2 regions of the Ornithinibacillus sp. 4-3 genome follow, and region 1 is predicted to be linked to the other one. Evidence: riboswitches for the same ligand, from Rfam matches in the RefSeq annotation. Region 1 holds a riboswitch; the other holds the start of a gene.
The links. Region 1 has a riboswitch for cobalamin ahead of AB4Y30_RS09415 (DUF4430 domain-containing protein). Riboswitches for the same ligand answer to the same signal wherever they lie in the genome.
Positions count from the first base shown of each region.

Region 2: linked by a shared signal. The riboswitch ahead of AB4Y30_RS17345 (ribonucleoside-diphosphate reductase subunit alpha) and the one ahead of AB4Y30_RS09415 (DUF4430 domain-containing protein) in region 1 are both predicted to bind cobalamin.

Region 1 is NZ_CP162599.1:1,924,349-1,935,764, reverse strand. Features, by position in the region: gene AB4Y30_RS09450 (D-alanyl-D-alanine carboxypeptidase family protein) at 1-511, shown strand, start outside; gene AB4Y30_RS09445 (pseudouridine synthase) at 1,041-1,784, shown strand; gene resA (thiol-disulfide oxidoreductase ResA) at 1,837-2,412, shown strand; gene AB4Y30_RS09435 (cytochrome c biogenesis protein ResB) at 2,444-4,093, shown strand; gene ccsA (cytochrome c biogenesis protein CcsA) at 4,118-5,317, shown strand; gene AB4Y30_RS09425 (response regulator transcription factor) at 5,440-6,156, shown strand; gene AB4Y30_RS09420 (ATP-binding protein) at 6,156-7,916, shown strand; cobalamin riboswitch at 7,983-8,173, shown strand; gene AB4Y30_RS09415 (DUF4430 domain-containing protein) at 8,337-8,750, shown strand; gene AB4Y30_RS09410 (ECF transporter S component) at 8,757-9,260, shown strand; gene AB4Y30_RS09405 (RNA polymerase sigma factor SigX) at 9,538-10,074, shown strand; gene AB4Y30_RS09400 (hypothetical protein) at 10,071-11,360, shown strand.
Region 2 is NZ_CP162599.1:3,620,416-3,631,831, reverse strand. Features, by position in the region: gene fdhD (formate dehydrogenase accessory sulfurtransferase FdhD) at 1-530, opposite strand, end outside; gene AB4Y30_RS17370 (FdhF/YdeP family oxidoreductase) at 532-2,883, opposite strand; gene AB4Y30_RS17365 (YktB family protein) at 3,085-3,702, opposite strand; gene AB4Y30_RS17360 (NAD-dependent deacetylase) at 3,727-4,452, opposite strand; gene gdhA (NADP-specific glutamate dehydrogenase) at 4,542-5,915, opposite strand; gene AB4Y30_RS17350 (LysR family transcriptional regulator) at 6,334-7,233, shown strand; cobalamin riboswitch at 7,556-7,741, shown strand; gene AB4Y30_RS17345 (ribonucleoside-diphosphate reductase subunit alpha) at 7,901-10,135, shown strand; gene AB4Y30_RS17340 (flavodoxin) at 10,120-10,566, shown strand; gene AB4Y30_RS17335 (ribonucleotide-diphosphate reductase subunit beta) at 10,547-11,416, shown strand, end outside.

The sequences.
Region 1 (11,416 bases):
AAAAGCAAAATGGCTAGGAATGACGAACTCTCATTTTACAAATCCACATGGCTTACATGACGAAGATCATTATTCCACTGCTTATGATATGGCACTCCTGATGAAATATGCAATGAATAATAAGAAGTTTCAAGAAATATCGGGCACAAAAAATTATCAATCTGATAATAGAACGTATTTATGGAAGAATAAAAATCGTTTATTAACTGATCTTTATTCATATTGTACTGGGGGTAAAACAGGATATACTAAAAATGCTGGACGAACCTTGGTTACGACAGCAAATAAAGATGATCGATATTTAATTGCTGTCACTTTAAATGCACCAAATGATTGGGAAGATCATAAAGCAATGTTTGAATGGGGATTTCAACAAAACTCTTCAACGACTTCAGCTATTCAGACTACCCATGAAGAAAATGATCCAAAGAATGTCCTTACTTATTTAACCTATACACTAACGAAAATACTTGGCATGAATCAATTTAATACATTCCATATAAGCAGGTAAAGAATTGTTTTTTTACATTTCTTTATCTGCTTTTTTGATATGGATAAGAAAGTATAAAGGTACTGGAGATAGACGTTCCAGCAATACAGTCCAATTTTCGTGAACTTGAGTTCAGCCTTCTTGGAAGAATCGCATCTTCTTCCAAGAAGGCTGAAGCTTTTCCCGCTGGAGTTGACTTCCTGAAGCGGACATCCTCTTGGCAAGAACACTAGTGTTTTAAAGACCAAGTGATTTTCTTATCTTGATTCTGTAAAAAGCGATTTTTGAAACTTATCGACATAATTGATTATTCAAATATATTGAACTACCCCCACTTATTTACTGGGCTATTCTCGTTCTTTGAAGTGGGGCCTTCTGAATGGAAATATAATAAAAAAATGCTGATATGTGCCAAAGGTTGGACTACATTCTAATTTCACTGATATAATAACTTTTAGCATCATTATGAATTTGTTGCCTTGTATTTTCATTGGCAGCATTATAGTGGAACATGACATAATGATAAATATTGATCTAGAAGGCGGATATCATGACAAATCAAGGTGAAAGATTACAAAAAGTAATTGCCCATAGTGGAATTACCTCAAGAAGAAAAGCAGAACAATTAATTTTAGAAGGAAAAGTAAAAGTAAATTCTACAGTGGTTAAAGAACTCGGAACAAAAGTTTCACGTAAAGATGTTATAGAAGTAAATGGAATACCTATTGAAAAAGAAAAGCAAGTTTATTTCATCCTACATAAACCGAGAGGAGTAATATCGGCTGTATCTGATGATAAAGGAAGAGAAGTTGTGACAGATTTACTTCCTGGAGTCAGTGAACGTATTTTTCCAATTGGTAGGCTTGATTATCAAACGACAGGGTTGCTATTACTTACAAATGATGGTGAGTTTGCTAATCAGCTTATGCATCCAAAACATCAGATGGAAAAGGTATATGTAACAAAAATAAAGGGTATTCCTAGCAAAGAACAATTAAACATGATGATTAAAGGAGTTAAAGTAGATAAAGATTTGCTCAAAGCGAAGAAGTATAAAGTTATGACTACAGATAAACGTAAAAAAACAATGCTTCTTGAAATTACTTTAACAGAAGGAAAAAACAGACATATACGCAGAATGATGGAACATATCGGATTTCCTGTTTTAAAATTAAAGAGAGAAAAATATGGACCTTTAACATTAGATGGCTTAAATCCTGGACAATCTCGACCTTTAACATTGCAGGAGAAGAAAACAATGAATAAATTAATACTCGAAAATGTTGATAAATAGTCAAATCTTCCATAATCAATTAATGCTATAATCAAAACTGGAGGTGACTTATTTGAATTTAGATGATGTTAGAGAGACTAAAAAGAAAAAAATTCAAAAAAGATATATATTCCGTATCATTATTTTAGGCATATTGGTTGCAGCGGTAGTATTCGCTTTAGTTTCCAATTCAAAAAAAGATAACACTATCTATAAGGTCGGAGATCAAGCTCCTGATTTTACATTACAACAAATTAATGAAAATAATGAATTAGAGCAGGTTCGTTTAAGTGACTTTAAAGGAAAAGGTATTATGTTGAATTTCTGGGCAACTTTCTGTAAGCCATGTGAAGCAGAAATGCCTTATATGCAAGAACTATATCCAGAATACAAAGACAAAGGTATTGAAATCATTGCTGTAAGTCTGGATACAACAGAATTAGTCGTGAATAATTTTATTGATAAATATGATTTAACATTCCCGATACCTCATGACCAAAAAGGAACTTCAAGAGATCTATATAAAGTAGGACCTATTCCGAGTACGTTCTTTATAGATCCAGAAGGAAAAATCGTTGAAAAAATTGATGGTGCACTAACGTTAGACAGGCTTGAAGGATATTTCCAAGAAATTATGCCAGAAAGTTAGCGTTAACATATGATAATTGTGAGGGATTAATTTGAATAAAATAAAATGTGAATGTGGGCACGTTAATCCGGAAGGTACGGTTCTTTGTGAATCGTGTGGTAAACCGATCGAAGAAAATCAACATTTAGATAAAAATAATAAGAAAAAATTATTAAACATGCGCTACGATGGAAGTGCAAGACGTTCACAAACATATAATCAATCCATCATTGATAAAACATGGAATTTTTTCTCTTCTGTAAAAGTGGGAGTATGGCTTATTGTTATTGCGTTGATTGCATCAGCATTAGGTACTATTTATCCGCAAGAGATGTATATTCCAGTAAATGCAGTAACTCGAGATCCTGCTATTTATTATGAAGCTCAATTTGGTTTGCCTGGGAAAATTTATTATCAATTAGGTTTTCATAATTTATATAGCTCATGGTGGTACATGCTATTGATTGCACTAATAGGTGTGTCATTAGTAATTTGTAGTATCGACCGTGTAGTACCGTTACATCGTGCATTAAAGCTTCAAAAGCCTAAGCGTCACGAAACATTTGTTAATCGTCAAAGATATTTTAGTGAAACAAAAGACGCATCAAAAGAAGATATTAATAAATTTGTGAATGGATTAAAGAAAGCGCGTTATCGCATCCATACAGAAGATGGACATGTGTTAGCAGAAAAAGGGCGTTTTTCTAGATGGGGTCCATATGTGAACCATATTGGATTAATTATTATCTTGCTCGCTGCAATGTTACGCATGACATCCTTTATGTTTTTAGATGAATATGTGTGGGTACGAGAAGGGCAACAAGTAGTTATCCCGGGAACTGACAATCAATATTTTATTGAAAATAAAAATTTTATTTTAGAAACATATGATCCAGAAAATGATGAGCGTTTTAGGGATGCACTAGAAAAACAGAATGAGATGGTTCCTAGTAATTTCCAAACAGATGTAATCATCTCAAAGGTTACTGGGGAAGAGTCTGGCGAACCGACACTTGAACCATTTATAGAAGATGAAATACGAATGAATCATCCATTAAAATTTGATGGATTTACACTTTATCAACAAGGTTATCAATTAAATGAGTTCTCTAATATGTCGTTTAAATTATATCGTACAGATGATGAAGCAGAGACAGCAATTGATACATTTACAATTGATTTAACGTCTCCAGAGCGTACGTATGAACTAGAAGATGGGATTGAAATTGAAGTTGCTCAATATTTCCCTGATTATGTACTAGATGATGGTGAACCACGTTCAGAGACTAATTTTCCAAGAAACCCAGCTTTTGTAATAAGGGTAAATGCACCAGATTTAGAGACATCAGAAGTTAGCTTTATAGGAATTGGTAAGAACATTGATGCTACAGGTGAAAACCAATACAAACTAGGTATTGTGGATTTTGAAACACATAATGTAAGTGGATTAACGGTAAGAAAAGATTATACATTGCCACTTTTTGGAATTGGAGCAGCAATCTTTATGATTGGAGTTATTCAAGGCATGTATTGGCAACATCGAAGAGTCTGGATCCATCCTAAAAACAATGATGTGCTTATTGCTGCACATACAAATAAAAACTGGTTTGGTATCAAACGTGATATAGAAACCGCTCTTAAAGACACAGATCTGAAAATGGTAATCGACCAACAAGACGAAGATGAAGATGAGGAAATTTAAAATCTATTCCATAGGAGGGATTATATGACTTTAGTAACATTGAGTGCAATATTTTTATATTCTGCATTTGGTCTTTATTCTATTGCAACAATCATGTTTGGATTATCATTTAAGGATAAAGAAACAAACAAGAAGAAGAGCCTAACTGGTACGATTGCTATTTGGCTAACCATTATTGGATTGGCCTCTCAAATCGGTTATTTTGTTACACGCTGGATAGTAAGTGGACATGCACCAATAAGTAATATGTTTGAATTTATGACATTCTTAGGGATGAGTATTGTACTTGCGTTTATTGTAATCTACTTTATTTATCGTTTGAATGTACTAGGATTATTTGCATTACCAATTGCATTAATTATTATCGCATATGCAAGTATGTTCCCAAGAGAGATATCACCATTGGTTCCATCATTACAGAGTCCATGGTTACCAATTCACGTATCAACGGTTTCTCTATCTCAAGGGATTCTAGGGATTAGTTTTGTCGCAGGATTAATTTATTTAATCCGCCAAATTGATCAATCAGTTCGTAGTAAAAAAACATTTTGGTTAGAGACAATTTTATTTACATTATTTGTTTTTGTTGGCTTTATTGTAATGACAACAACATTTAAAATTATGGATTATCAAGCAGTCTTTGAAGTAGACGTTATGGAGCTTGGCCAGGAAAGAACGGTGATGATGGAATATAATCTACCCGCCATTGCTGGACCAGCAGATGGAACTTTGTTAACTGAAGGTAAGCTAGATGGAATTATTAGTACGCCATCATGGATGCAAGGGAAAGATGCTCCAACTAAATTTAATACATTAATTTGGTCGATCATAGCTGGAAGTATTTTTTACATTTTAACTAGACTCATTTTAAGAAAACGTATAGGAGCAGCAATACAGCCGCATCTGATGAAAACAAAGCCAGATTTATTGGATGAAATTACATATCGTGCTATTGCAATTGGATTCCCGTTATTTACGTTAGGTGGACTTATCTTTGCTGCGATTTGGGCTCAAATCGCTTGGGATCGTTTCTGGGGATGGGATCCAAAAGAAGTTTGGGCATTGGTTACATGGTTTTTCTATGCTGCAATTCTTCATTTGCGTCTATCACGCGGATGGCATGGTGAAAAATCAGCATGGTTAGCAGTAATAGGTTTTGCAATCATTATGTTCAACCTAATTGTTGTAAACCTTGTATTAGCCGGACTTCATTCCTATGCATAACATGATTATATAAATAATTTATAAAAATAAGGGAAATGCAGCTAAACCTAGCCGTGTTTTCCTTATACTTTTTTTCAAACTTCGTTTATACTTTAGGGAGAATGATTTTAAGAGGTGATTCTATGAGCGATACTGCAAAAGTTTTAGTAGTGGATGACGAAGATCGTATTCGTCGATTAATAAAAATGTATTTAGAAAGAGAAAATTTTGAGATTGAAGAAGCAGACAATGGACAAACTGCGCTTGAGCTTGCATTACAAAATGATTATGATGCAATTATTTTGGACATCATGATGCCAGAAATGGATGGTATTGAAGTATGTCAAGAATTGCGAAAAGAGAAAAACACTCCTGTACTTATGCTCACTGCAAAAGGAGAAGAATCAAATAGAGTCCAAGGATTTGAAATTGGAGCAGATGATTATATTGTAAAGCCATTTAGTCCTCGTGAAGTAGTATTACGTGTAAAGGCTATTTTACGTCGTGTGAGCGAATTAAAATTAGTAGAGGCTGATATGTCTTCAAAAAATATTATCGCCTTCCCACACCTTACCATTGATCTAGATGCATACCGGGTCACAACACATGGTAAAGAGGTTAGTTTAACACCTAAAGAATATGAATTATTATGCTTTTTAGCTCAATCTCCTGATAAAGTTTACAAGCGGGAGGATTTATTAAAAGAAGTTTGGCATTATGAATTCTTTGGTGACCTTCGTACAGTAGATACACATATTAAACGTTTACGTGAAAAATTAATGAGTGTTTCAGAAGATGCTGCGAAAATGATTGTAACTGTTTGGGGTGTCGGATATAAATTAGAGGTAGATGATGAATAATGTTTTGGCGTAGCGTTGTTGGGAAACTAGCAATAACTATCTTATTACTAGTTTCCTTTGTTCTTTTTATTTTAACTGTGCTATTATTGCAATTTTTCGAAGGATTCCATGTGCAAGAAGCAGAAAGAGCAATGCTGCAAAACGCAACTAAGGTTTCTTATATGGTGGAGCAGCATGAGGAAGATCAAGTTATATTTGAAATGACAGAAAGAATTAAAGATCCTGCAAGCAGGGTAATGATAGTATTTAATGATGGAACATCTTGGCTGTCAGATTCAGCAAATAAAGGACTTTTAGAAATAGATGATGAATGGTTTATAAATAATGAAGATGTTGAAAAAGTACTAAATAATAATGAAGATTTACATAAGCAAATTATGCTACCAGATGAAAGTGAAGAAATCATGGTTGTTGGTACCCCGGTTGCTCATCATAGTGGAGCAATTTTTATTTTCCAATCCTTAGATATGATTGATCAAACAAGAGCAGAAACAACTAGAATTATTTTCTTAGCAGCTGGTATTGCAATCATTTTAACAACTATATTTGCTTTCTTTTTATCTACACGGATTACTTCACCACTTATCAAAATGCGAGAAGCTGCATTTGATTTAGCAAGAGGAGAATTTAAAACAAAAGTTCCTATTCTAACACATGATGAGATTGGTGAATTAGCTATCGCATTTAATAAGATGGGTAAACAATTAGACTTTCATATTAATGCGTTAAGGCAGGAGAAGGAGCAATTATCTAGAATTGTTCATTCCATGGCTGATGGTGTAATTACACTCAATCGTGAAGGAAATATTATGGTGGTTAATCCGCCTGCGAAAAAGTTTATTGAAGACTGGTATTATGAAAATAGCCTCCCAGTAGGTTCTGACAATGATCAATTACCTGAAGAATTAAAAGAAATCTTCACTAGAGTCATTCAAGGGGAGAAGGAAGTACTTCAGGAACTAAGTTTACAAGGTAGAAATTGGGTTATGATTATGACGCCATTATATGATCAGAAGAATGTTCGTGGTGCTGTAGCAGTAATTCGAGATATGACAGAAGAAAGAAGATTAGATAAGCTTCGTAAAGATTTTATTGCCAATGTATCCCATGAATTACGTACTCCAATTGCCTTACTTCAAGGATATAGTGAAGCAATTGTTGACGATATTGCGGAAACAAAAGAAGACAAAAATGAGTTAGCACAAATTATCTATGAAGAATCTTTACGTATGGGACGTTTAGTTAATGAATTATTGGATATGGGAAGAATGGAAGCGGGACATATTCAATTGAATAAAGAAATCATTGAAGTAGAATCATTTGTTGACCGAATTTATAAGAAATTTAAAGGAAGTGCAAATGATAATGGAATTGAGCTTACGCTAACAAAACAAATCACGAAAAAGGATGCTTTTATTGATATCGACCGCATTGAACAAGTATTTACTAACCTGATTGATAATGCGATTAATCACACGGAGTCAGGAGGAAACGTGGAGATTATTGTGAAGTATAACCATGAAGGAATGTATGTAGATATTGCGGATACTGGAAAAGGAATCCCAGAAGATGATTTGCCATTTGTTTTTGAACGTTTTTATAAAGCGGATAAATCCAGAACGAGAATGAAAAAAGGAACAGGCCTAGGCTTAGCAATTGCTAGAAATATTGTTGAAGCACATCATGGAAATATTACTGTAAAAAGTAAGGTAGATATTGGCACAACCTTTAGTTTTAGTATTCCAGAACAAAAGGAATAAGTAGAATATTTTTAATAACAACTTTATATGGATTAGATTTTGGTTTATTTACGATAAACATACGTGTTCGAAAAGGTCTTTTTTGTTGGACTTTTTGAACATCCTGTAAAAGGGAATCTAGTGAAAATCTAGAACTGTCCTCGCAACTGTAAGTAACTACGAAATAAGCAAAACCACTGTATACATGTATATGGGAAGGGCTTAAAGTAGGTTAGATGTTACAAGTCAGAAGACCTGCCAAAATCTATTTGTATCAATAACTCCGAGGAAAGAGCTATTGGCAAGACGAGGTTTGCATATTTTTGTGCATGAAATAATTCAGATTGTCAAACAGCTAGCTCTTAGACGAGTTAGCTGTTTTTTGATTTTATCCAGAATTTACATAAAAAGATTAAAGATATAGGATGGAGAGTGTAAAAGATGAAAAAAAGTTTACTACAAATGTTGTCATTACTTATTACAATTATGTTATTAGTAGGGTGTTCTTCTACAGAAGAAAACCAAAATCAAACGAATGATAACTCAAATAACACAGAACAATCTGCTGAAGAGAAAGCGGTTATTACAATTTCTCAAGATGAGGGAGACACAGTACTTACAGAGAAAGAAGTATCTTTTGAAGAAGGAGCCATTTTAATGGACGTGTTAAAGGAAAACTTCGAAATTGAAGAAACTGGCGGAATGATTACTGCTGTTGATGGTTTGGAAGCAGATGAAAGTGAAAAGAAAGCATGGATGTATTTTGTGAATGATGAAATGCCTATGGTAGGAGCTGCTGAATTTGAATTATCTGCAGGCGATAAAGTAAATCTCGATTTACAATCATGGGAATAATGTTCCGTGAATACTTATAAAATTACATTATTAGCTTTTCTAGCAGCAATTGCTATTGTCGGTCGAAATTTATTTGTATTTATTCCTGGATTTCAGCCTGCGACAGTAATTATTATGATCGCGGGTTTAATGTTAGGAAGTATTGCTGCAGTGATTCTAGCCTTATTGATTACAATTTTATCCAACCTTACCTTGGGAATGGGAATGTGGGCAATTGCTCAGATTATTTCCTGGGGGCTTATTGGTCTATTATCTGGTCTACTTGGAAGATACTTTAAGAAAATTCCTATTTATATATTAGTAATTTTATCCATTATTGCGGGATATTTTTATGGTTTTGTAATCTCTTTAATGACCTATCAGGTAACAGGGCATTTTTGGCCTTATTATGTAATGGGATTATCGCATGATACAAATCATGCCATTGGTAATGGTATTTTCATGGCGTTACTTTATCCAGTTATCGCTTATTTAATAAAGAGATATGCAAGCAATTATTTTCATCAATAAATCAAAGTTCAGTCTCTCGTTATATAAGAGGCCTGAACTTTTTTATTTAGAGGCTGTTCAAAAAGTCCAATAAAAATGACACATCATGCTAGTATCGGTGTTGAAATAGAACGTTGCGAATTTAACCGATGACGGTCCTTTTTGAACACGTATATTTAGAAAAATATGAATCTAAGTAATCCATTTAGATGTGAAAATATTTATGATATAGTTAGATAAAAATGTAACATTATATAAGGTTATTACGACATATATAGTGAGATTAATGGAGGACCTTATGAAAAATACTTTTGATCGAATATACGATGATTATCATCAAGAGTTATATCGATTTGTCTTTTATATGGTTAAAGATAAAGAAACTACCGAAGACCTTGTTCAAGAGGTTTATATACGAATACTTAAATCTTGGGATTCCTTTAGAGGAGATAGTAGTGAAAAAACTTGGATTTTCTCCATTGCTCGTCATGTAACAATTGATTATTTTCGTTCACAAAAGCGTAAAAGTGCTCGTTTTTTAGAGTTTTTTGATTGGGGAGAAAAGGGTGATTCTATTCCAACCCTAGCTCCATTACCTGAAGAGATAGCAGAGAAAAATGAAGATGCACAGAAGCTATATGCATATTTAGATAAATGTACAGTGGATCAACGAAGTGTACTAATTTTAAGATTTATTCATGATTTTTCAATTAAAGAAACGTCTGAAGCCTTAGGATTTAGTGAAAGCAAGGTAAAAACAACACAGCATCGAGCATTAAAGACGTTAAAAAAATATTGGCTAAATGATTTAGAAAGGGGGGAAAGCGCTTTATGAGGTCTTTTGATAAAGAAGAGAAAATAATTGTTCAAAAGCTACGGGAATTACCGAAAATAAAAGATGAAACGGATAAAGAAATTCTCTATAAGCGTATCTCCCAGAATATAAATAAGCCTGTTAAAAAACCTAAACGTCAAATTAAATATGTTCCCATTCTTGGATCTGCTTTTGCGTTAATATTACTTGCTTTTTTAATTCCATCATTTTTAAATAATGATTCGAAAGAAAATACATTACCTAATTCTGAACGTTCTGCAGAAAATTATTCGCTGCAAATGGATGAAGCACCACCTGAAGAGAGTGAAACAGAAGAAGAACCTTCCACTCAGCAGCAATCAGAGCCTGATAGGGATACAAATATAGAAGAAGATAACGAAACGGAAGAAGAAGCGGATGATGAAGTAGAATCCTCGGAGTCAGAGGATAGTGAAGAAATAGAGAATGATGATGGTATAGAGTCTTTAGAAAATAGAAATTTTGATGAAACGCTAGTGGTATCGTCAGTTGCTGAAAATGAAGTAATCGTCCATGCTGCATTAGCTGATAATCAGATCCAATATGTTATCCCACTTAGTTTTGTTGTATCTGCAGATGAGGATTTAGATACTATTTATAATAATTTGAGTAATCTTTTATCCGAAAATGCCTGGGGATTGACTCCTTTTCCATTAGAAGATGTAGAATTTGATGTAGACTTAGATAATAAAACTGTTGATATTGAGCTTCCAGAAGATTTCCAGCTTGGAGAAGGTGGAAGTAACTCAGCTGTATTTTCCAAAATATTATCTGCGATGTTCAATCCATATGGGATTGATAAAGTTGTATTTCATCCAGAAGATGAAGAAAGCTTTGAATTAGGAGCATTAAGCAATGATAACGAATTGGATTTAGAGAAAGAACCTGTAGCTAATTATAGAGTTTATCAAGCATCGAGTGATTCCAAGAAATTTCTAGTTCCAATTCCACAAGAAAATTTGTCATTAGAAGAATCTTTTGAGGAATTAAAGAAAGGTCTTGAGGATTATCATGTCTATGCAACTATTCCAGAAGAAGCGGAATTTACAATTGGTCAAGAAAATGAATTCTTGCGAGTGGAATTTCTAGAACCACTAACAACAATGGAAAATGAAGACATCATGCTGATGATCGAATCTATGCTTATGACAAGTAAAGAGCATGGCTTTACACAAGTTCAGTTTGAGAATACAGGAATTGAAAGTATAGGGCCATACCAAGTTTCAGAGCCAATCAAGGTACCTGAAGCAATCAACTTGATTAGATAGAACTGGTGAATAAAGAGTAGTATATGAATTGGTATACTACTCTTTTTTGACTTTTA
Region 2 (11,416 bases), 1.7 Mb from region 1:
ATATCTGTGCGGATAGCCAGCAGCTCATCTACTGTACAGAGTGCTGCATTATGCACACCGCCTGTTTGCTGGAAATGCTCTGACTGACTTTGTAATTGCTGCATTAATGCCATGCATTGTTGGGCGGTCATGGACAATTTACTCCTAATGGTTTTAGCAGTTTGCACATCGCTTTTAAAATAAAACTGACGGCTCTTACCACAGCAGGAACCAATAAAGCGTTTTGAATGATCATGTTGTAGATGGTCTAAGGGCTTGCTAATTTCGATATAAGCAAATCCACGATCCTGATCAATCGATAGTTGATCTATTTCCTTAAAGGTGCGAATAATACCTTCAGAAGCAAGAAACCCGATAATCAGTTCTCTTACATCTATTGGTGAGCAAACCATGGTAGCAAATTCTTCCCCATTTAACATCACCGTTATTGGAAACTCAATCGCAATCGTTTCTTCCTCTATTGAAAAATCCTCTCCATGGAATCGTACAGTTTCCCAGCCATTTTCAATGACACGATCTTTGTTATCCATTTTAGCTCGGTTCCATTTCTAACTCATCCACACGTTTTTCCAAGTATTTTTTATCTTTTTGCGTATAGAATGTTTCTGCTTTTTCTACAATTACTGCTGCCTGGTATTCTGGGATTCCGGCATATTGTTCATAAACGCTCATTGGGATGAGTGCATTACCTTCAGGGAAATGTAATTCAATATTCCCTGATTTTATTGGTGTGAATTTTGCACGTCCATGGAATGTACCATATTTATTGTAAACAACAATTGCTTCCCCTTCAGCAATATTTAATTCTTTACAGTCTTCTTCACTAATTAAGACATCATAACGATCTGCATTATTAAAGGGATCCTTATCACTATAAACCATCGAGTTAAATTGTTTACCTCGTCGGGTCGTCACATAAAAATGTCCTTCTGGTTTACGCAGCTCCGGTAATTCAACAGGGATTAAATTCCCTTTTCCATCTGGTGTTGGACATTCACCATCTTCACAGAGCCATGCGCCACCCCATTGAAAGACATCACCTTTTTCTTTCAGGTGCTGAATACCATCATAATTTGGAGCTGCTTTTGCAATTTCATCACGAATAGCATAAGCATCCTCCATGTGTATGGTCTCATAGCTTTCAGGCTTCACGCGCTTAGCTAAATCTAAATAAATTTCCCATTCTGATCTAGCCTCTCCTATACGTGGCCCTTTAATTTCTGGAGAGAAGTACACCATACGCTCTGTTGATGTCGATGTTCCTCCACCAGGCTGCTCATAACGTGTCATCACTGGTAAAACAATAACTGCTTCCTTCGCATCTACTAGAGTAGAAGTATTGAAGATAATATCTTGATGGACACGAATTTCTAAGCTCTCTAGCGATTCCTTGATCAATGTTGGGTCAGGCATTGTTTCTAAGAAGTTCCCACCAGACATATAGTATAGCTTTAGCTTCCGTTCATGTTCTTCTGGTAATAAAGCATTTTCCAATGTCACCCCAACGATATCCCCTTGCCATGTAGGGATATCAAAGTTCCAAACTTGCTCTAAACGAGCACGATTTTCTTCATCCATTGGTCCACCAGGTAAGGAAAACGGATCTGCACCCATTTCTCCAGATCCCTGTACCCCAGAGTGTCCTCGAATTGGCATAAGTCCACAATGCTCACGACCTAAGAAGCCACGAAGTAAAGCTAGGTTAGCTACTTGAGAGATATTGTCTGTCGCAAAACGGTGCATAGTTAAGCCCATAGACCAAACGAACACACCTGATTTAGATTTCGCAAGCAACTCTGCTAATTCATACATGCGCTCTTTACTAATGCCAGAAGACTTTTCTAATTGCTCCCAGCTAAAGGATGTTACCTTTTCTTTTAATGCTTCTAAATTATTTACATGATTATTTACAAATTCATGATCAATCGCAGATCCGTATTCCTGCGCTTCCATTTCAAACCAATGCTTCATAATACCGTGCATGAAAGCAATATCTCCGCCAATATTCACCTGGTATACATCATCTGCAATTTTCGTTCCAAAAAGCGCAGATTCTGCAACAGAAGGAATCCAATATTTTTCCATAGCAGGCTCATAATAAGGGTTAATAATAATGATTTTCGTTCCTCTTCGTTTAGCGGCATACATATATTTTGTAGAAACAGGTTGGTTATTTGCTGCAACAGAACCCCAAAATAACAGGACATCTGTTCCAATCCAATCTTTATAATTACAGCTAGATGCACCAATTCCTACAGAACGATGAAGCGCTGTTTTGGATGGTGAATGGCAAATTCTTGATGCGTTATCGATATTATTTGTACCTAGAAAACGTGCTACTTTAGCTGCTACATAGTAGGCTTCATTGGTAATTCCTCGTGCAGTTAAATAAAAGGCATATTGCTTTGGATTAAGCGTTTTCATTTTATCTGCAATCATATCCATCGCATCATCCCAAGGAAGCCGGCTAAATTTATTTTCTCCAGGGCGACGAATAAGTGGGTAAGGAATTCTTCCAAGCTCTCTTAATTCAGCACTACTCATTTTGCGAAGTTCATCTATATCCGCATGAAGATACTCTTCCTTCATTGCTGGCATCGTATTAAGTCTTAATACATTCAATCTGGTTGTACATAAATGTGGTCCAGTTAATGTTTGATCTTTTAGTCCTTGAACACCAAGTGCACAACCATCACATACTCCTTGAGTAATGATTCTAGTTGCATAAGGCAGGTTATCACGATTCTCCCAGACTACTTTAAGCGTGTCGCGAATATGATGTGGCTTCACTTTGCCTAGACCAAAAGGAACCTTACTTGCCCATAAGCTAGGTTTAGGAGCTTTAGGCAATTTAATAGGACCTGAATGCTTTGTTTTCCCCATTGTATATCCCTCCATGGATTTTATTTTCAATGAGTTATTCTATTTCTATGCAAAAGTATAGGTACTGTATACTTTTTTGATAAATGTTCTCAATGTAAATGATAGCAGAATATAGTGAATAATTCTAGATAAGGGGCTTCCATCAGAGTGAAAAAAATAACATCCGAACCCTCGTAAGGATCCAGATGTTGTCACAAAATTTTATTGATATGCTAGTTGATATAAAGGAATTAATGTATGGAATGTTTCCTTAACCGTTTCCATAAAAGCTTCTGGATTTTGTAAAATTGGATCATCTGTTGCAATATGGCGGCCAACCAGAAATTCAGCCTTTTTAACATCACGAAATCGAGTAAGTGCTTTTTCTAAATCAATCTCTTTCATGGAAGTTGCAGGCTTCTTCATATGATCTCCAGAAATAACATAATCAGCAGGAATTTTTTCTTCGAGTGTATCTATGTGATCTAGAAAGTTTTGAGCAATTTGAGCTTTATTTGGTAATTCATAAATGAAAGCAAGCCAAATAAACAAGTGATCGTCAAATAAGCCAATTTGAAAGTGTGGATGCTTTTTATAACCTCGCTTATTATTAGCTACAGCTAGCCATGTATCCTGTGGTGGATTAACGGTACGTCGTGCATGTCTAGCAATATGTAGGAACATTTCTTGATTTAGTTCCATAGATAAATCATCTGTTACAGCTTGTCCAATGATTCGAAATTTAGGACGAATTCTCTCTTCGATTGCTTCCATACGTTCCTCGAGTCCAGAAATAAGAAAAGTATCAAAATCCTCTTGTGTAAAGCCAGTAAATGTCATTTATTATCTCTCCTTTAATAAGGTTTATTTATTAAGATAACCATCTGTCTCGGTTAAAATTTCTTTAATATTACGATGATGGACACAGTAATCAGCATACATATCTAAATCAGTTGGCTCACGATTAATAATAACGAGCTTGGCACCCTGCTGCTTCGCTAACATTGGAAACATATTAGCAGGAGAAACAGATAAGGATGAACCAAGAACAATAAACAAATCGGCTTTTAGACTTTCTTGTTCAGCCATTGCAAAGATGTCTTCTGGCAACATTTCTCCAAATAAAACAATACCAGGACGTGTAATTGATCCACAAGCGTCACAGGTTGTATCACCTGCAAGATAGGCTTTACGAGCTTTTTCTTTCTTACAATAATGACAGTGAAAGGATCGGAATGTACCGTGTAATTCCATCACATGTTTACTTCCTGCATCATGGTGAAAGCCATCGACATTTTGTGTGATAATTCCTTGTATGAGTCCGTTTGCTTCCCATTTGGCTAAAATATGATGTCCCTGATGGGCTTGGTGTTTGGTTATTTCACTGAGACGATAACGATAAAATGCGGTGAATTCCTCTGTGTTCTTTTCTAATGCTTGAACATTCGCCAATTCGTCTGGGTTAAACTTCTCCCATAGTCCGCGTGATTTAGAGCGGAAGTCAGGTAAACCACTCTCTGTTGACATGCCAGCACCTGTAAAAAGCACCACATGTTTTGCAGTAAGTATATCTCTTGCCAATTGCTCCATAAAAAAACACCCCCTTCTACTATCCTATGATGTAAAAAAACTTGCAAGGATTTGATAGTAAAAGGAGGTATTGATTATCATAAAACATGTTAAATTCCTTGAGCAACCATAGCGTCTGCTACACGCTTAAAGCCAGCAATATTAGCACCAGCTACAAGATTTCCATCTAAATCATAATCTTTTGCAGCACGCATGCTATTTTCATAGATGGTTTTCATAATTTTTTGTAGCATTTGATCAACTTGTTCAAAAGACCAAGCAACGCGTGCACTATTTTGAGCCATTTCTAATGCAGATACAGCTACCCCACCAGCATTAGCGGCTTGTGCAGGCCCAAATGAAACGCCTTTATCTAAGAAAAGATTAATTGCTTCCTGTGTACAAGGCATATTGGCTCCTTCAGCTACAATGGTCACACCATTATCGATTAACTGTTCTGCGGCGTATTCATCAAGTTCATTTTGTGTAGCACAAGGAAGAGCTATATCACAAGGAATTCCCCAAATACGATCGCAGCCTTCAACATAGATTGCCTCCGGATGATCAGTTAAATATTCACAAATACGCTGATCTTCATCTAATTTCAGGCGTTTAATCGTGGGAAGATGTAAACCATTTTTATCATAAATATAACCATCTGAATCGCTACAAGCAACCACATTAGCACCAAGCTCAATTGCTTTTTCGATAGCGAAAATAGATACATTTCCTGAACCAGAGACGATAACCGTTTTATGATTTAAAGAATCACCAAGTTGTTTTAACATTTGTCTTACGAAATAAATTGTGCCGTATCCTGTTGCTTCTGTACGACCATGACTACCGCCGAAATCAACACCCTTACCTGTGAATACACCTGCTTCAAATTGACGGTGAACACGACGATATTGACCGAATAAATAACCAATTTCACGTGCGCCAACTCCAATATCTCCAGCAGGGATATCCAGATCTGCACCAATATAGTGGGCTAGCTCCGCCATATAGCTTTGGCAAAAACGCATAATTTCTAAATCAGATTTTCCTTTAGGGTCAAAATCTGCTCCACCCTTTGCTCCACCAATCGCTTGACCAGTTAACGCATTTTTAATTGTTTGTGTGAAGCCTAAGAAATTCATAATACTACTGTTTACAGATGGATGAAAACGTAAACCACCCTTATATGGGCCAATGGCACTGTTGAATTGCACACGAAAACCTCGGTTCACATGTACGTTACCCTGGTCATCTAACCATGGTACACGAAAAGTAATCATTCGTTCAGGTTCTACAAGCCTTTCTAAGACACCTGTCTTTATATAATTAGGATGTTGGGATAACATAGGAGCGATGGAATCAAGTAAAGATTTTACTGCTTGATGAAATTCAACCTCATGGGGACTACGCTGTAATACATCAGTATATATAGATTGTAGATAAGATGCTGTTGTCGTTTGAAGATTAGAGTGATTTTTTATGACCATGCACTGACCTCCTTATAATTTGTGCATTATGAAATTTTTAATTTAATAGAAAAGTGTTTATCATGGAGTATTTATTATTTAGAGAGGAAGGTTTAAAATCGGAGGGGAAAGAAAGGAACAACCCCTCGCCGATTTTAAAAAGGAATCTGTCTATATATTTATTCTACTGTTTCTTCCTCATCTAAACAATATTGATTATAGATAAATTTAATGCCAAAATGAGATATAAAATGAATTTTCAAGTCATTGGGAATTTTCCTGTTAGAGGATGTTCAAAAAGTCCAACAAAAATGACGTCAATGCAGAAATTCGCCATGTCCTTTTTATCGCACTTTTTGAACAACGCACTATTGGTTTAATCCTTGTTCTACTCCCAATAAGATTTATTCAATCTGTAAATAAAGGAGAGGTGTTCACTTTGGAATTAAGACAAATTAAATATTTTATTGAAGTGGCGAAACGAGAGCACGTCACAGAAGCGGCAGATGCATTGCATGTGGCGCAATCAGCAGTCAGCCGGCAGATTTTTAATTTAGAAGAGGAGCTAGGCGTAGATCTCTTTATTCGCAAAGGAAGAACCGTCAAGCTAACCCCTGTTGGTAAGGTGTTTTTAGAACGCATGATACATGCGATGAATGTTATCGATAATGCAACACAAGTAGTTAATGAATATCTAGATCCTGAAAAAGGAGTAATTCATATAGGATTCCCAAGTAGTTTAACAACATATATTCTACCAACAGCTATTTCTGCATTTCGTGAAAGGTACCCAGATGTTCAGTTCTCTTTAAGTCAATATGCTTATCGAGGTTTAACAGAAGCGGTGGCATCAGGAGATGTAAATATTGCGTTACTTGGTCCAGTGCCAACAAATTTAAAGGATATGGAAGGTACTGTATTATTTAATGAAAATATGGTTGCATTACTTCCAGCAAATCATCCTTTAGCAAATAAATCATCTATTGCTTTATATGAATTAAAAGAAGATTCCTTTGTGTTGTTTCCTGAAGGATTTATTTTGAGAGAGCTTGTTGTGAAAGCATGTATGCAAATTGGCTTTGAACCAAAAGTCTCCTTTGAAGGAGAAGATATTGATACTATTAAAGGCTTGGTTTCAGCCGGCTTAGGTGTATCGATTATTCCAGAGATCACACTCGTTGACACACTGCCACGGGAGACAGTTATGATTCCAATAAAAGAACCAAAGTTTACAAGGACTGTAGGAATGGTTGTGCCAACAAATCGTCAGCTACTTCCAACAGAAAAATTATTTTATGACTTTTTACAAAATTATTTTGCTCATTTGGAAAATTTCTAGTGATTTATGTTATGATTTGAAAGTCGAAAAAAGAACGTGAAACAACCAAAATTCCTTGGTAGGGATTTGAAAAGCTATCTTAACTTTTAAGTGCATAAAGAAAAAAGAATTTTTAAAACGCTTGAGGACAAGTGCACTGGAGCATAAAGTGGATTTCTTTAGCAAAACACCCTCATTTCAGACGAAAAAGTTTTGAGAAAACTTACTAATTTTCCGCTATTAGAAAATTAGTTTTTTAACAATAGAATCTTGCAATCCTATTCTGTCTATGATAGTCTTTATATACAACATATTGTGAATGTTGACTAAATTAAATACTATATATTGTGTTATGAGTTAAGGTGATGGTTAAGCCATCTTAAAAGGGAATCCAGCTAAATCTGGAACTGTCCCCGCAACTGTAAGTGCTGATGAAAAGGAAAAATCCACTGTATCAATCAAGATATGGGAAGGACCTTAGTAAAGAGAAGCATGAGTCAGGAGACCTGCCATAACTTTTGGTTTCATTTCTTCGGGGCGTAAGAACATGAGACGATGGAGATAGGTATGTGCAAACTAGAATATTTCTGTCGTTTTATGCTGTTTATTTTAAGCTGATAAACGGCTTTTTTCATGGAAAAAAATCATTGTTTCATACTATTTATTTTAAATGAGGGAGTTGACTCAGTTGACTACAGCGACTGTTTTAAGCAAGGAACACATTACATCTATTATTAACCAAGCAGCAGAGGGATTACGTATAGATACGAAAGATTACATAGAAAAAGCACTACGTGTGGTTACAGATACAGTAACTGACGATCAAGTAACAGATACGTTAGTGAAGAATGCTTTAGAAAACATTGATGAGGCAAATCCGGATTGGACTTATTTTGCAAGTCGTATTTATTTATTACGTCTTTATAAGGAAGCGGCAAAGCATCGCGGTTATGATGCAGACGAAAAATATGGAGACTTTTTTGAATTAATTACAACATTAACGAAAAAAGGCATTTACACAACAGCATTTATAGAAAAATACACAGAAGAAGAAATTCGTGACCTTCAAACTGTAATTGATCCAGCACGTGATTTATTATTTGATTACCTTGGACTTTATACAATTGCAACTCGCTATATAGCAATTGATCATGATAAAAACACATATGAGCTGCCACAGGAACGTTGGATGATTATTGCAATGTACTTGATGCAGGATGAAAAGAAAGAGAAGCGTAGTGAGCTTGTAAAAGAAGCTTACTGGGCATTGAGCAACTTATATATGACTGTAGCAACACCAACAATGACAAATGCAGGTAAAACACATGGTCAACTATCCAGCTGCTTCATCGATACTGTAGATGATAATTTACAATCTATCTATGATAGTAATACAGATATCGCAAACTTATCGAAAAACGGTGGAGGTATCGGTGTTTACATGGGTAAAATCCGTGGACGTGGAAGCTCGATTAAAGGGTTTAAAGGCATGTCAAGCGGGGTTGTACCTTGGATCAAACAGTTAAATAACACTGCAGTAAGTGTAGATCAGCTTGGTACGAGAAAAGGAGCTATCGCTGTTTACTTAGATATTTGGCATCGTGATATTGAGGCATTCCTTGATTTGAAGCTTAATAATGGGGATGAACGTATGCGTGCACATGATATTTTCACAGGTGTATGCTTACCGGATTATTTCATGGAGCAAGTGGAAGCTCGTGGTGATTGGCATTTATTTGATCCACATGAAGTAAGACAAGTGATGGGCTTTGACTTAGAAGACTTTTATGATGAAGAAAAAGGCACAGGTTCTTGGCGTCAGAAATATGAAGCATGTATCGCAAATGAATTTTTATCTCGTAAAATTGTTCCGGCAATCGATATCATGAAACGTATTTTACGCTCACAGTTAGAGTCAGGAACACCATTTATGTTCTATCGTGATGAAGTAAATCGTAAGAACAGTAACCCTGAAAAAGGAATGATATACTGCACGAACTTATGTACAGAAATTACACAAAATCAGTCTCCATCCCAATTTATCGAAGAATATGTTGAAAATGAAGATATGATTGTGAAGAAATATAAATCAGGTGATTATGTTGTATGTAACTTAAGTTCTATTAACTTAGGTAAAGCAGTAACAGCAGAAGTACTTGATCGTTTAATTAAAATCCAGGTTCGCATGCTAGATAATGTTATTGATATTAATACATTACCAATCAAGCAAGCGACATTAACAAACCATAAATATCGTGCGATTGGACTTGGTACATTTGGTTGGCACCACCTATTAGCTCTAAAAGGCATTAGCTGGGAATCAGATGAAGCTGTCGCATACGCAGATGAGCTATATGAAAAAATTGCTTATTTAACGATTAAAAATAGCATGGAATTAAGTAAGGAAAAAGGAAGCTACCCAGCATATGCAGGTAGTAAATGGGAGTCAGGAGCTTACTTCACAGAAAGAAATTATGACTCAGCAGAATGGCAAGAGCTTGCAGCTGACGTAGCAGAGAACGGTATGCGTAATGCTTATTTAATGGCAGTTGCACCGAACTCTACAACAGCAATGATTGCTGGATCAACAGCAAGTATTGACCCAGTATTTAAGCCATTTTACAGCGAAGAGAAGAAGGATTTCCGTATCCCAACAACAGCACCAGATTTAGACCATAATACGTATGATATTTATCGTCGTTCTGCATATATCGTAGACCAAAGATGGTCTGTTAAACAAAATGCAGCACGTCAGAAGCATATCGATCAAAGTATTTCCTTTAATTTATACGTGCCAAATACGATTCGTGCATCTGTTCTCTTAGATCTTCACTTACAAGCTTGGAATGAAGGATTAAAAACAACTTATTATGTTAGATCAACCTCAAATGATGTTGAGGAATGTGAGTGGTGTCAAAGTTGAGGGCTATCGTAGCGTATTTATCTTATAGTGGCAATACACAGGAAGTAGCAGAAATCATTACCGAGCAATTAAGAGAAGATGGTATGGATGTTGATACACACCGAATTGGCATTGATCACTATGTGGATGCTTCGAAATACGATTATATCTTTCTAGGAACATTCACATGGGATTATGGATGTACTCCAGAAGAAGTAAAGGATTTTATCTTAGAAATTGGTTATAAACCAGAAAATGTAGCAGTATTTGGAACGGGAGATACCCAATTTGGAGAAGAACAAGATTTTTGTAGAGCGGTAGATAAGCTTGTTCACTTTTACAATAGTAAATGGGAAGGCTTGAAAATCGAACAATCTCCAAGAGGGTACCAGGAATCATATATTGAAAGCTGGCTAGAAGGAGTTTTAGAAGATGTCAAAACTTTTGCTTGAACGTGCGAAAACTTTAGAGCCGTTATTTCCTAATAAATCAACAGGTCTCTTTGGTGGTAAATCTAGTGGGATTTTAAATTGGAATGATATTGCATATCCACATTGGCATAAAATGTATAAACGCTTGCTCGGAAATTACTGGCAAGCGGATGAAATTAATATGCAATCTGATGTAAAGCAATTTGAAACACTTACGGATGCAGAAAAAGAAGCTTATTTAAAGATTATTGGTCTTCTATCTACATTAGATGCACCACAAACAAGAACAGCTTTATTATTATCACTTTATGCAACAGATGCATCTGTGCAATCGATTATGGCAGTTATTGCTCAACAAGAAGCTGTGCATAATGAATCTTATTCTTATGTTTTATCTTCTGTTGTAACACTAAATCAGCAAAATAAATCCTTCCAGCTAGGAAGAAAAGATCCTGTGTTACAAAAAAGAAATGAGCATGTGACAAATCAATACAATGCCTTTGTTGAAGAACCAACACTTGAAAATATTTTAAAAACAATGGTATTTACAGCGTTGCTAGAAGGTATGTTCTTCTATTCTGGATTTGCATTTTTCTATAACCTAGCACGCCATAATAAAATGGTTGGTACATCTACGATGGTTAGTTATATTAACCGTGATGAACTGGAGCACGGAAGATTTATTTCTGAATTATTCCGCGCAACATTAGCAGAGAATCCAGAATATAACACACCAGAATTTACAGAGTGGGTATACGATACATTTAAAACATCTGTAGAAAACGAAATCGAATGGTCTGCTTACGTATTAAAGGATGTAGACGGTATCGATTTAGTAGAGATGGCAGGTTATGTGAAATATCGCGCGAAT